DNA from 3 places in the Vibrio glycogenivorans genome. Region 1 is predicted to be linked to each of the others. Evidence: predicted binding sites of a transcription regulator. Region 1 holds the regulator's gene; each other region holds the start of a gene.

Region 1 (4,614 bases):
ACTTGAGATGGGGGGAAATAATCCGTTGGTGGTTTCAAGTCAGTTTGGTGAGCTGTCATCGAGTGTGTACACGATACTGCAGTCGGCTTTTCTGAGTGCAGGACAGAGATGTACCTGTGCGCGTCGATTGATTGTGCCGTATGGCGACCGCGGCGATGAGTTGCTCGAGGCGGTTGTTAAGGCGACAAGCAAGCTGATTATAGGGTCACCGTTCGATGATCCGGCTCCGTTTTTGGGGCCACAAATTTCCTCGCAAGCCGCCGAGCGGATCCTTGAGCAGCACGATAAACTGATATCCATGGGGGGACAGTCACTGCTGCAGGCTAAGTCCTTGGGCTATGCATTTGTCTCTCCCGGTATTATCGATGTGACCGCGATTGGTGCGCTGCCCGATGAGGAGTACTTTGGGCCACTGCTACAGGTGATCCGCTACGATAATTTAGAGCGCGCTGTGGCGATCGCTAATCAGACTCGCTATGGCCTATCGGCGGGATTGATTTCAACCGATGATGGTGAGTGGGACTACTTTATTGACCACATCCGCGCTGGGATCGTGAATCGTAATCGCCCCCTCACTGGTGCCAGTGGTGACGCGCCGTTTGGCGGTCCCGGCGCATCGGGTAACTTACGCCCGAGTGCCTATTATGCCGCGGATTACTGCGCTTACCCGATGGCCTCGATGGAGGGCGATGAGCCAGTGCTGCCTGCAACGCTCAGTCCAGGTATTTATCTTGATGATTTAGGCTAAGAGCTTGGTGCGGCGCATTCTTATTTGATATCGGTGATAGGAGGTTATATGCATCCTGAAAATCGTGTTACCGCACTGTTTGAGTGGCTATGGCGCGACTACACGGCTCGCCTGTGCCCCTCAGCGGCTCGTATTCATCAGTTGCTTGAAGAAGACGCACCACTTATTAACGACCATATAGCACTGAGAACGTTTGATCTTGACCCGGTTAGTCTTGAGACGCTGGCCAGGCCGTTTTTGGCTCTGGGTTATGAGCCCGGCGGTGACTATCTGTTTAGCGCTAAGAAGCTGTTCGCCAAGCACTATGAGCACCCAGACCCAACTCTGCCTAAGGTGTTTATCAGTGAACTCAAGGTGCAAGAGTGCTCCGAGTCCCTGCAAGCGATTGTGGCCAAGTTAATCGCGCAGATCGAAGTGGATAAACTAAAGGGTGCAGAGTTCCTTTGTGCGGGGCGATTATGGTCGCTCAGTTACCGTGACTATCAGCAGTTGGCACAGGAAAGTGAATATGCGGCTTGGTTGGCGGCACACGGTTATGGCGCCAATCACTTTACGGTCAGTGTTAACCAGCTCAAGCGCTTTGGTGAGGTGAGTGAGGTCAATCAGCATCTAGTCGAAGCGGGATTTATCATCAACCAAGCTGGTGGTGAGGTGAAAGGCTCACCGGATGTGTTGCTTGAGCAGTCGTCAACCATGGCTGATAAAGTCGTGGTGGCGTTTGATGATGGAGAGTTCGAGATACCCGGAGGGTTTTACGAGTTTGCTAAGCGTTACCCAACCGTGAGTGGTGGGCTTTATTCCGGCTTTGTCGCCGCATCGGCAGATAAGATTTTTGAGAGTACCGATCAATAACTATGCCCTTGCTGGGGGATTGGCAAGGGCATAAAAAACACCAAGCCGAGGTGGCTTGGTGTTAAAGGTTTTACAGCGGTTAGCTTAGCGCGTACCGTAAACCACGATAGTCTTACCGTGGGCAGAAATCAGGTTCTGCTCTTCTAGCATCTTCAGGATGCGACCTACCGTCTCACGAGAACAGCCAACAATCTGACCAATCTCTTGACGAGTGATCTTGATCTGCATGCCGTCTGGGTGAGTCATTGCATCAGGTTGTTTCGCTAGGTTAAGTAGCGTCTGTGCAATGCGGCCAGTTACGTCAAGGAAGGCCAGATCACCTACTTTTTGGCTTGTCACCTGAAGGCGGCTTGCCATCTGCGCAGAAAGGCGCATTAGGATATCTGGGTTGACTTGAATTAGCTGGCGGAATTTCTTAAACGAGATCTCCGCAACTTCACATGGTGATTTAGCACGTACCCAAGCAGTACGCTCTTGATCTTCTTCGAAGAGACCAAGTTCACCGATGAAATCACCTTGGTTAAGGTAAGAAAGGATCATCTCCTTACCTTCTTCATCTTTGATAAGTACCGCTACAGAGCCTTTTACGATGTAGTACAAAGTTTCTGCTTTTTCACCAGCGTGAATCAGCGTGCTCTTTGATGGGTACTTATGAATATGACAGTGTGACAAGAACCATTCTAACGTTGGGTCGGTTTGAGGTTTACCTAGAACCATAAATATATCTTCCTCTGCAGGGTATGCTTGCTGCTATCCATATTGCGCTAAGCCTTGACTAGGATAGTAGCATAAGTGCTCACGACACATGCTGCAAGCTATCTTGTAATTCATACGAGATAGTACCGTTTTTCGGCGACGATTTCTTGATTTTGATGGGGTAAGTTGACCGAAATTTACCCATATTTTGTGCACCTGATCACGTACTGAGAAGTCAGTATGGTGAATGGCCACAGTTATCCTATTTTCCCAGTTTCGATCAGTTGCTGCAGGATAGGGCGCACGATCAATTCCATCGCAAAACTCATCTTACCTCCCGGCACGACGAGGGTGTTGTGCCGCGACATAAATGAGCCATCAATCATCGCCAATAAATAAGGGAAGTCGACATTCTTGAATCCGCGCAGACGGATGACGACAAAGCTCTCATCAAGGCTCGGGATGCCCTTAGCGTTAAGTGGGTTTGAGGTATCGACCGTGGGTACACGCTGGAAGTTAATATGAGTGCGTGAAAACTGCGGCGTGATGTAGTTGAGGTAATCGTCCATCGAGCGCACGATAGAGTCCGTCACCGCCTCTCGCGAGTGGCCACGGTCACGGGTGTCACGGACAAACTTCTGGATCCACTCAAGGTTGACGATCGGTACCATGCCAATCAAAAAGTCGACGTGCTTGGAGACGTTGACCTCACCATCGACCACACCGCCGTGCAACCCCTCATAGAAGAGTACATCGGTGTCATCGGCGAGCTGCTGCCAAGGGGTAAACGTGCCTGGCATCTGGTTGTAAGGTACCGCCTCATCAAAGGTATGTAGGTAGCGCCTAACCTCACCTTGTCCCTCCTCGCCATAACGACGAAAAAACTGCTCCAAAGCCGGAAAGTCGTTGGCTTGTGGGCCAAAGTAGCTGATGTGTTTGCCTTGTTCGCGCGCTTTGCGGATTTCAACATCCATCTCTGGGCGGGTAAAGCGGTGAAAGCTGTCGCCTTCGACCCATGCAGGCTTAACGTCCATCATGTTGAACATCTTGCGAAAGGCTTCTGACGTGGTGGTCGTCCCGGCGCCCGAGGAGCCGGTCACCGCGATAATCGGATGCTTAGCTGACATGACATTCCCTGTCTTAAGTAGTTATATCTTTTGAGAAACTAACCTTAGCGTACCCATGGTTAAATGGCGAGAAGCGGGATTAGAATTTTCGAACTTGGATATCGACGGTGTTATGTAGCTCTGAAAACACGATCACCGCTTGGCCGTTACGGAGCTGATCTTTTACCTGCTCGACCTTGTGATCTAGGCTTATCTCCTGCGCACCGTAATCGGTGCCTTCACGTAACACAAACTCACGCACTAGGTTATCTAGAGTCTCTGTCTCTATCTCTTGCCACGGAATGATCATGACGACCTCTCTTGTTGCTGATCATTAATATTGCCCAAGCTTCCCTATGTGTGATGAGAGAAAACTTGGGCTCAGTGGCCGCTATTATGCCGTTTTTGCTAGGCATTCGTAATAGGCAGGCAGTGCCTCTTCCAGCCAAAATGTCGGTTTTAGCAAGCTGCCGCTGAGAAAGCCGACATGACCGCCGTGCTCAAACAGCCGATAATCGATGTTGCTAGGCAGGATAAATTTCGGGATCACTTCATCGGTCATAAACGGATCATCTTTGGCGTGGATGATCAAGGTCGGGATGGTGATCGCCTTGAGATGATTGATACCAGAGCATTGCTGATAATAATCTTCGGCATCTTTGAACCCATGCAGAGGGGCGGTGATCAAGTCATCAAAGTCTTGCAGGCGCGTGACTCGCTTAATGCTCTGGTAAGTGACTTTTAACTCGCCCTTGATAAGGTGGTGCTTATGCAGGGCGTTACGCTTGAGTGAGCCGAGAAGGTAGTTGCGATAAACACGAGAAAAGCCTTGCTCAATACGATTAGAGCAGGCAGCGAGGTCGAGAGGAGCTGAGACAATGGTCGCGGCGTCAATCAAGGATTGGTCTTGATACTTCGCCAGATAATTGGCCAGCATGTTACCGCCAAGCGAGATCCCGACCGCGACCAGTTGGTTAGTGGGAAACTGCTGACGGACTGTTTCAAGAAACAAGCGTGCATCTTCGGTCTCGCCGGAGTGATACGCTCTGGCTTGCAGGTTCGGTTTGCCGCTGCAGCCACGAAAATGCATCATCACCGACAGCCAGCCATCATCGGCAAAGGCTTTCATCAAGCCATTGGCATAGGGACTGTAAAAACACCCCTCAAGGCCATGGAATAGGACGAAGATAGGCTTGCTTTTTGCCATTTCGG
Region 2 (4,614 bases), on a different contig from region 1:
AGATTTTTGATAAGTGGCAAACGTTCCGGTCTAGCACTTTTGAATGCAAAAAAACGCCCCGCAAAAGCGGGGCGTTCTCAAAAGCATTAAGCTCAGTTTAATTCAATAAAGAATTAAGCTTGACCTTTAACTTCTTTAAGACCGTTGTAAGGAGCGCGCTCACCTAGAGCTTCCTCGATACGGATTAGCTGGTTGTACTTAGCAACACGGTCAGAACGGCTCATAGAACCAGTCTTGATTTGACCTGCAGCAGTACCTACCGCTAGGTCAGCGATAGTTGCGTCTTCAGTTTCGCCAGAACGGTGAGAGATTACTGCTGTGTAACCTGCGTCTTTAGCCATCTTGATTGCAGCTAGAGTCTCTGTTAGAGAACCGATTTGGTTGAACTTGATAAGGATAGAGTTAGCTACGCCTTTCTCGATACCTTCAGCAAGGATCTTAGTGTTTGTAACGAATAGATCGTCACCTACTAGTTGAAGCTTGTCACCTAGTAGTTCAGTTTGGTGCTTGAAGCCATCCCAGTCAGACTCGTCTAGACCGTCTTCGATAGAAACGATTGGGAATTGGTTAGCTAGCTCAGCTAGGTAGTGGTTGAACTCTTCAGAAGAGAAAGTCTTACCTTCGCCTTTCATGTTGTAGATGCCAGCTTCTTTGTCGAAGAACTCAGATGCAGCACAGTCCATCGCTAGAGTTACGTCTTTACCTAGCTCGTAACCTGCAGCAGCAACAGCTTCTGCGATAACTTCTAGAGCTTCAGCGTTAGACTTAAGGTTAGGAGCGAAACCACCTTCGTCACCAACTGCAGTGCTGTAACCTTTAGACTTAAGAACTTTAGCTAGGTTGTGGAATACTTCCGCACCGATGCGTAGAGCTTCTTTAAGAGTCTTAGCGCCAACTGGTTGAATCATGAATTCTTGGATATCAACGTTGTTGTCTGCGTGCTCACCACCGTTGATGATGTTCATCATTGGTAGAGGCATAGAGAATACGCCAGCAGTGCCGTTTAGCTCAGCGATGTGTTCGAATAGAGGCATGCCTTTCGCTGCAGCAGCTGCTTTCGCGTTTGCTAGAGATACAGCTAGGATTGCGTTAGCACCGAACTTAGATTTGTTGTCAGTGCCGTCTAGGTCGATCATAACTTGGTCGATGTCAGCTTGAGCTTTCGCATCTTTACCAACTAGTGCTTCAGCGATTGCGCCGTTTACAGCTTCAACAGCTTTAAGAACACCTTTACCTAGGAAACGTGCTTTGTCACCGTCACGTAGCTCAAGAGCTTCGCGAGAACCAGTAGATGCGCCAGATGGAGCAGCAGCCATACCTACGAAACCACCTTCTAGGTGTACTTCAGCTTCAACAGTTGGGTTACCGCGTGAATCGATGATTTCACGACCTAGCACTTTAACGATCTTAGACATTAATGTTTCCTCTCGTTTTAAAATTAAATGTCAAATTTAAAGGCAACAGCCAGTCCCGCTGCCGCCTACATCCTTTTATTTACTTCTCAAATTCACCGCGCTGGTATTGGCCAGCGGCTTTGACGAAGCCTGCGAATAGTGGGTGACCATCGCGAGGCGTCGAGGTAAATTCTGGGTGGAACTGAGCCGCAACAAACCATGGGTGTGCTGGGTTCTCAATCATTTCCACAAGCTTCTTGTCTGCTGACAGACCAGAAACTTTAAGACCGGCTTTTTCAATCTTCGGACGAAGGACGTTATTCACTTCGTAACGGTGACGGTGACGCTCATGGATGGTTGCGCTGCCGTACAGTTCACGAGCTTTGGTGCCTTTCTCTAGGTGACACAGCTGTGAACCTAGGCGCATTGTGCCGCCAAGGTCTGAGGTTTCGGTACGTTCTTCAACTTTACCTTCGCCGTCAACCCATTCCGTGATCAAGCCTACCACAGGGTACTTGGTCTCTTTATTAAATTCTGTTGAATGTGCACCGGTAAGACCAGCCACATTACGCGCGTACTCGATAAGAGCCACTTGCATACCTAGACAGATGCCAAGGTATGGGATGTTGTTCTCACGTGCGTATTGAGCGGCGCGAATTTTACCCTCAACACCACGGTCGCCAAAGCCACCTGGTACCAAGATAGCGTCTAGGTCTGCTAGCGCTTCTTCGCCTTTGCTCTCAACATCTTGTGAGTCAACGTATTTAATCTTCACGCTTAGACGGTTCTTAAGGCCTGCGTGTTTCAGTGCTTCGTTCACTGACTTGTAAGCATCTGGCAATTCGATGTACTTACCCACCATACCGATAGTCACTTCAGCGGTTGGGTTCGCTTCTTCGTAGATTACCTGTTCCCACTCAGAAAGGTCAGCCTCTGGCGCGTTGATGCCAAAGCGAGCACACACTAGGTCATCAAGACCTTGTGATTTAATCAACTGAGGGATCTTATAGATAGAATCTACGTCCTTCATTGAGATTACCGCTTTCTCTTGAACGTTACAGAACAGAGCGATCTTCTTACGCTCGTTGGCTGGAATCGCACGATCAGAGCGGCAAACTAGAATATCAGGTTGGATACCAATAGAAAGCAATTCTTTTACAGAGTGCTGAGTTGGCTTCGTTTTCACTTCGCCGGCAGCGGCAAGGTAAGGCACTAGAGTCAGGTGCATGAACATCGCGCGCTCGCGACCTAGCTCAACGGCTAGCTGACGGATAGCTTCCATAAATGGTAGTGACTCGATGTCACCTACTGTGCCACCAATTTCAACGATCGCGACGTCGTGGCCTTCACCACCAGCGATTACGCGGTCTTTAATAGAGTTAGTGATGTGAGGGATAACCTGAATGGTTGCACCTAGGTAATCACCACGACGCTCTTTGGCAAGGACGTCAGAGTAGACACGACCGGCTGTAAAGTTGTTACGCTTGGTCATCTTGGTACGAATGAATCGCTCGTAGTGACCAAGGTCAAGGTCAGTCTCAGCGCCATCTTCCGTCACGAATACTTCACCGTGTTGAATCGGGCTCATGGTGCCTGGGTCAACGTTGATGTACGGGTCGAGCTTCATGATCGTCACTTTAAGACCACGAGCTTCTAGAATCGCTGCAAGAGATGCTGCTGCAATGCCTTTACCTAGAGAGGATACAACCCCGCCAGTAACAAAAATGTAATTTGTCGTCATGTTTAACCTGAAATTGGTTGAATGAGGGAAATGGAAGTCATCTGGACGGGACGAAAATATACCAGAAGACCCTTACCGCCACAACGTGAAATCTATCACAGTGCATTTTTAAGTTTTTTGCTTCAAATCAAACTCGTAACCTTGATGTTGTAAACGCCGCGCTTCACTGTCATTGACCACCCCGCTGTGCTTTGACCTCGACCCACAGCGCCTCCATTTGATCTAATGTCATTTCATTCAGTGACTTACCCTGAATTTCAGCCAGCTTTTCAACCCCTTTGAAGCGCTCAACAAACTTTTGGTTCGCTTTGCCAAGCGCCACCTCTGGATTGGTATCCAGATGGCGAGAGAGGTTGATTACAGCGAACATCAGATCGCCCAGCTCCATCTCAACTTTGTCGCTGTCAGGGCTCACCTGCAGCGCCTCTTCCATGACTTCTTCAATCTCTTCCTGTACTTTCTCTACCACAGGTCCTAGCGAGTGCCAGTCAAAACCGACCTTAGCACACTGCTTTTGGATCTTTGTAGCACGCGAAATCGCAGGCAGTGATTTTGGTATTGAGTCTAGGATACTTTGCCCGGCTTTGCCTACCTGGGCCTTCTCTTTTGCCTTCTCGGCTTCCCAGTTGGCGCTGATCTCTTCTTCACTGGCAAACTCAACATCGGAGAATACATGCGGGTGGCGGCGAGTCAGCTTCTCATTAACCGTCTCAACCACCTCGGCAAAATCAAACAACTGCTGCTCTTTGGCCAGTTGGCTGTAGAAAATTACCTGAAACAACAGATCGCCCAGCTCCTCTTTGAGGTTGCTCCAGTCCCGATTTTGGATCGCATCCACCACCTCATAAGTTTCTTCGATGGTGTGAGGCACGATAGTGTCAAAGCTTTGTTTGAGATCCCAAGGGCAACCTGTTTTTGGGTCGCGCAGTTGGCTCATGATCTGCTCTAGCTGTTCAATCGGATGGCTCATGGTTGGTTCCTTAAAATAGAAAAAGCGAGCAGTAATACCCTGCCCGCTTTATAAATAAGTTTGGGTTACTTAGCCAAGGCGCTTGACCGACATAACATCTTTGATCTGCTCGACCCGGGTGATCACCCGCGATAAAACCTCAATATTGGTCACCTCAAGATCAAAGTCCATGATCGACAGCTGCTTGCGATAGTCGACACGGCTTTTCATACTGCTGACCTTAACCTTCTCATTAGCAAACAGTGAGGTGATGTCTTTAAGTAGACCACCACGCTCCATCGCCTCCACGCGCAAGGTCAAGACATACGAGCCAACAAAGCCGGCCCCCCAGACGGTATCGATGATCCGCTCTGGCGCATGGTGGCTCAGCTCCTCGAGCTGCTCACAGTCACTGCGGTGGACCGAGATACCACGTCCTTGAGTGATGTAGCCCTTGATCGCATCGCCCGGAATGGGCTGGCAGCAGCGCGCGAGGTGGGTCATCAGGTTATCTACCCCTTCTACCACAA
Region 3 (4,614 bases), on a different contig from region 1:
GTTCACAGCTGCTGCCGATCGCATCGCCGAGCTGTTCGAGAGCCGTGAGTTCGGTCGCGCTATCCGCGAAATTACCGCACTGGCTGACAAAGCCAACCAGTACGTTGACGAAAAAGCCCCTTGGGTTGTAGCAAAACAAGAAGGCAAGGATCAGGAGCTACAAGATATCTGTTCTGTAGGCATCAACTTGTTCCGCGTGCTGATGACTTACCTGAAACCAGTCATGCCAGCACTTGCTGCACGCACAGAAGCTTTCCTAAACCAAGAGCTAACTTGGGAAGGTATCGCAGCACCGCTGACCGGCCATGAGATCACTAAGTTCAAGGCGCTATTTAACCGCATCGATCCGAAGAAGGTTGAGGCTATGGTTGAAGCATCAAAAGAGGATGCGGCAGCAGAGCAAGCCGCTAAAGCGCAAGCAGAAGCGGCAAAAACTGAGACTGAGCTGAGCAAAGACCCAATCGCGGATGAGATTGAGTTTGACGATTTCGCTAAGGTTGACCTACGTATCGCCAAGATTGTTGAGTGTGAAGAAGTGCCAAAAGCCAACAAACTTCTGAAGCTGCAACTGGATATCGGTGGCGAAACACGCCAAGTATTCGCTGGCATCAAGTCTGCTTACAAGCCAGAAGATCTGATTGGTAAGCACACGGTAATGGTCGCCAACCTGAAACCACGTAAGATGAAGTTCGGCATGTCAGAGGGCATGGTACTAGCAGCCGGCCCTGGCGGCAGCGACCTGTGGATCTTAGAGCCACACGAAGGCGCACAACCAGGCATGCGCGTGATGTAATCGCACTCGCTTCGATCTCGCGATCAGTTTTATAGAGCCAATAGCGTTTATGCGCTGTTGGCTTTATTTTTAGGGGCGAGGAGCGGGTTACACTTCGTTCCGAGGCGCGAGTAGTCTTTCGCATGAGTTTGACCGCTCGAGCCTCTTGCGCATCCGATAATCAGATAGCTTCGTCTCCTCACTCGCAGCGCAGCGTCCCCGTAGCAACGTGTCCTCGAACCTCGCACCTGCTTTTCACATCTCCGCACCATTTTAGTGCACCCTCCACAAACAAAATAGTCTAATAAACTGATTTAATTACCTTTAATTCTTGGCATGGCAAATGCTAGATAATAGATATTGATGTTTTTTCGGAGGGTTGGCTATGTTCGTTGTTATCTCGATTGTTGTCTCGATCAGCATCATTGCGTTGCTGTTGTTTCTCTCCAAGCAAAATTCTACTGTATCGGCACGTCGCTATCACATAGTGATGGATATGCGTCAGGTACTGTTGCTTTGCCGCCAGCACCGAGGCTTGTCGCACAAAGTGAAGCTGCGCAAAGGCGCGGATCACGCGGTGTTACAACAGGTTGAGGCAGAGCTTATTCGCCGGGTGACCCAGCTGGTCGATGATGCCCCGTTTGAGAGTAAGCCCCTATACCGGGTATTGGAAATCAAAGTTAAGGCAATGCTGAACCAGTGGCAAGACGTCTCGGTAGCTAAGAATCAAATGGTGCACGGCAAAGTGATCCGCCACTGCATGTACTTGCTCGATGATGTCGTACTGGCGTGGCTGGCGGAGTCGGGTCGTGATGATCTCTATGAAACCTATCACTACAACTGGCAAGCGGTACTTGATGCCATGGAGACACTAACGCGCCTGCGCATCGCTATTCAAGAGCAAGACACGCCCTGTGCATCCGAGCAGGTACGTTACTACTGCGGGCACATCTTACAGCGTATGAATCGCCTTAAAATCATCGACCCAGAGATCGTCTTTACGCCGCAGTGCCACGCCGCCATGACTAAGCTGAATGAGATCAGTGAGTCAGAATTAGAGGCGATAGATGCTAATACACTTTATGGTTTAACCAGCGAGATCTCGACAGCGATTTCCGATGTGTATGACGATATTCTCAAGTCCTTTTCCGAGCAGATCTACCAACCCTTGGCTGAGGTTGAGCCGGTCACTGCCGCTCTCTAGCACAACGGTGCCCGAGCAAAAATGCCCAGCTAAGATTAAACATACCCTCAGCAGGCTTTGTTTTCGAATCTAGTTTATCCCCTTCCCTTAAATGCCTCCATGGGAAGGGGAATTTTTATCTTTAACGCTTTGTTTAATTACAGAATACTCTTTGAACTAAAGAACGGTTAACTGAGCATTTTGCGCGCCGCCTCGACCACCACCTCAATCGAGCGCGTCTCAGCTAGCTTAAGTGTGTCGTGATCCGGCGTCTCCTTTTGCGTGCGATTGATAATCACGCCCGCTACACAACCCGCCTTGAGGCCAGAGCTGGCGCACATGGTCAACAGCGTCGCCGACTCCATTTCAAAGTTTAACACCCCCATCTCTTGCCATTCCTGCATCGAGCCCTGGAAACGCTTGACCACGCGACCGGAGAAGGTGTCATAACGCTCCTGCCCAGGGTAGAAGGTGTCGCTTGAGGCAGTGACGCCAAGGTGAACATTGGCCCCACTCTCCTCTGCTGCCGTTTTCATCGCACTAGCGACTGCAAAATCAGCGACAGCCGGGAATTCCATTGGCGCGAAGTGCAAACTTGCCCCGTCTAATCTTACTGAAGCGGTGGTCACTATCATGTCACCCACCTGAACGTGTGGCTGAATCGCCCCCGTCGTTCCCACGCGTAAGAAGGTGTTGACGCCAAGTTGAGCGAGCTCTTCCACGGCTATCGAGGTCGAGGGGCCACCAATGCCAGTCGAACAGACCACAACAGGCTTTCCATCAAGTAGCGCGCGATAAAGCGTATATTCTCGATGACTGGCGAGAAAGGTTGGCTGCTCCATCTGCTGGGCAATTTTCTCAACCCGAGCCGGATCGCCAGGGATAATCGCTAGGGTCGCACCCGCAAGGTCGTCGGCTGTGACGCCTAAATGAAAAACAGGCTGTGTCATATGGGCTCCTCATTAAAAGAAGGTTTGAAAGCGGCTCACTTAGTGATTGATGTGAACTCATTGCTACGATGGGTTCACTGTAGACCCTCCACCCACAGATTTTCGTGATCGAGCTCCCAGCCCAATGATGACTATCTGCATGACTTTCACGCCCAATCGATTGGCATCACAGCAAACGCACTAGATATCAACATTTATCACTATGTGTTCACTAGGATACGCGTTCACTGGGGCATGCGTTCGCTAGGGCGTGCGCGGCGACTCTTGCTCCAACTCATCAACCGCTAGGTGAGCTTCATCAATCACCAGGGCATCATGACTACAAAATGGTTGGTTATTGACACAGGTGATCTGCAGCTCTTCTTCTAGCTGAGGCTCCTCACCTTTGGCTACATCGCTGAGGTGTTTACGCAGTACCACCAGCGCAAGCAAACCAAACACTACCGTACCCACAGCTTGCCCATACATAACGCCCAAGGCACCAAACCACTGGGCGCCAAAATGAACAAAAGGAATGGTGCCTAAGCTCGCTTTACCTAAGTTTAATGCGGTTGAATACAGAGGCTTGCCAAGGTTATTAAACGAGGTGTTGGCAACAAATAGGGTGCCATTGAAGATAAAGCTGATCGCAACAAAGGTGCAAAAAGCGACAATCACTGACGCCGCATCACCCTCAAGGCTGAAGATCAGTACAATCCAATCTTGGACAAAGTACAGCGCCACACACACCACCACCGTATAGACGATTGTGACCAGTAACGAGTTCTTCAAGGTCTCCTCAACCCGGTCGAATCGCTCGGCGCCAAAGTTCTGTCCTATGATTGGCCCTACGGCGCCAGATAGAGCGAAAATCACCGCAAAACACACCGGGGTCAAGCGACCAATCACGGCAAAACCAGCGACAAAATCCTCGCCAAACTGCGCCATCGCCGAGGTAACGATCGCATTACCAATTGGGGTGGCAGTATTGGTGATGATTGCTGGGACAGCGATAGCAAGCACTGGCTTTAGATGCCCCAGCCAGTGGGTATAAGAAGGCATAGCTACCAAGTTGTGCACACGGATAAGGGGCATGAGTGAAAAATAGAACACGGTAAAACGCGCTACAACCGAGGCGGTGGCGGCGCCCTCCACATTCATATCGAGAGCAAAGATAAAGATCGGGTCTAGGATTGCATTGACAATGCCTCCCCAAAGGGTTGCCCACATCGAACGCTTGGCATCACCGGCCGCCCTCAGGCCCGCGCCTGCCGCCATCGCTAACGCGACCAGCGGACCACTGGGGATAATTATGCGCAAGTATGCTTCTGCTCGTTCTGCAGTGTAGCCTTCCGCGCCCAGCAGTTCGAGCATTTCGGGGATATACAGGTAAAACATCAAACTGACAAAACTGCTGATCATTAGCGCCGTGATCAAGATACTCGCGGCAACCCGTTTAGCCTGCAGTCTGTGTTTCGCCCCTAGCGCCTTGGACACCAAGGCGCCCATCGCAATCGACGTGCCAATCGAGATCGAAGTTGGGAAGAACACTAAGGTGCCAGCAAACCCCACTGCAGCGGCCAGCTCATCCTGGCCAAGCATACTGATAAACAGCATATCTATTAGGTCAACGATGAACAGTGCCATCAAACCAATCGAGCTCGCACCTGACATCACTAGGATGTGTTTCATGGTTGAGCCTTGGGTAAATTTTGCTTCTTGGTCTGGCT

What was found. Region 1 encodes CRP, which controls carbon source genes, mostly activating them, when cyclic AMP is high. Its sites were predicted from a motif close to TGTGANNNNNNTCACA; they were not measured.
Region 2: pyrG (CTP synthase) is a predicted target of CRP. The motif match lies at 3,220-3,235, and genes of this name have one in related genera.
Region 3: udp (uridine phosphorylase) is a predicted target of CRP. The motif match lies at 3,009-3,024, and genes of this name have one in related genera.

The regions. Positions count from the first base shown of each region.
Region 1 is NZ_JBPVIS010000010.1:95,685-100,298, forward strand. Features, by position in the region: gene astD (succinylglutamate-semialdehyde dehydrogenase) at 1-748, shown strand, start outside; gene ACSTTG_RS18495 (DUF1338 domain-containing protein) at 797-1,600, shown strand; gene crp (cAMP-activated global transcriptional regulator CRP) at 1,685-2,317, opposite strand; gene ACSTTG_RS18505 (phosphoribulokinase) at 2,554-3,423, opposite strand; gene ACSTTG_RS18510 (YheU family protein) at 3,503-3,712, opposite strand; gene ACSTTG_RS18515 (hydrolase) at 3,797-4,614, opposite strand, start outside.
Region 2 is NZ_JBPVIS010000019.1:46,325-50,938, reverse strand. Features, by position in the region: gene eno (phosphopyruvate hydratase) at 114-1,415, opposite strand; gene pyrG (CTP synthase) at 1,495-3,135, opposite strand; gene mazG (nucleoside triphosphate pyrophosphohydrolase) at 3,305-4,105, opposite strand; gene relA (GTP diphosphokinase) at 4,175-4,614, opposite strand, start outside.
Region 3 is NZ_JBPVIS010000014.1:42,443-47,056, forward strand. Features, by position in the region: gene metG (methionine--tRNA ligase) at 1-793, shown strand, start outside; gene ACSTTG_RS20630 (hypothetical protein) at 1,158-1,976, shown strand; gene udp (uridine phosphorylase) at 2,144-2,905, opposite strand; gene ACSTTG_RS20640 (MATE family efflux transporter) at 3,149-4,614, opposite strand, start outside.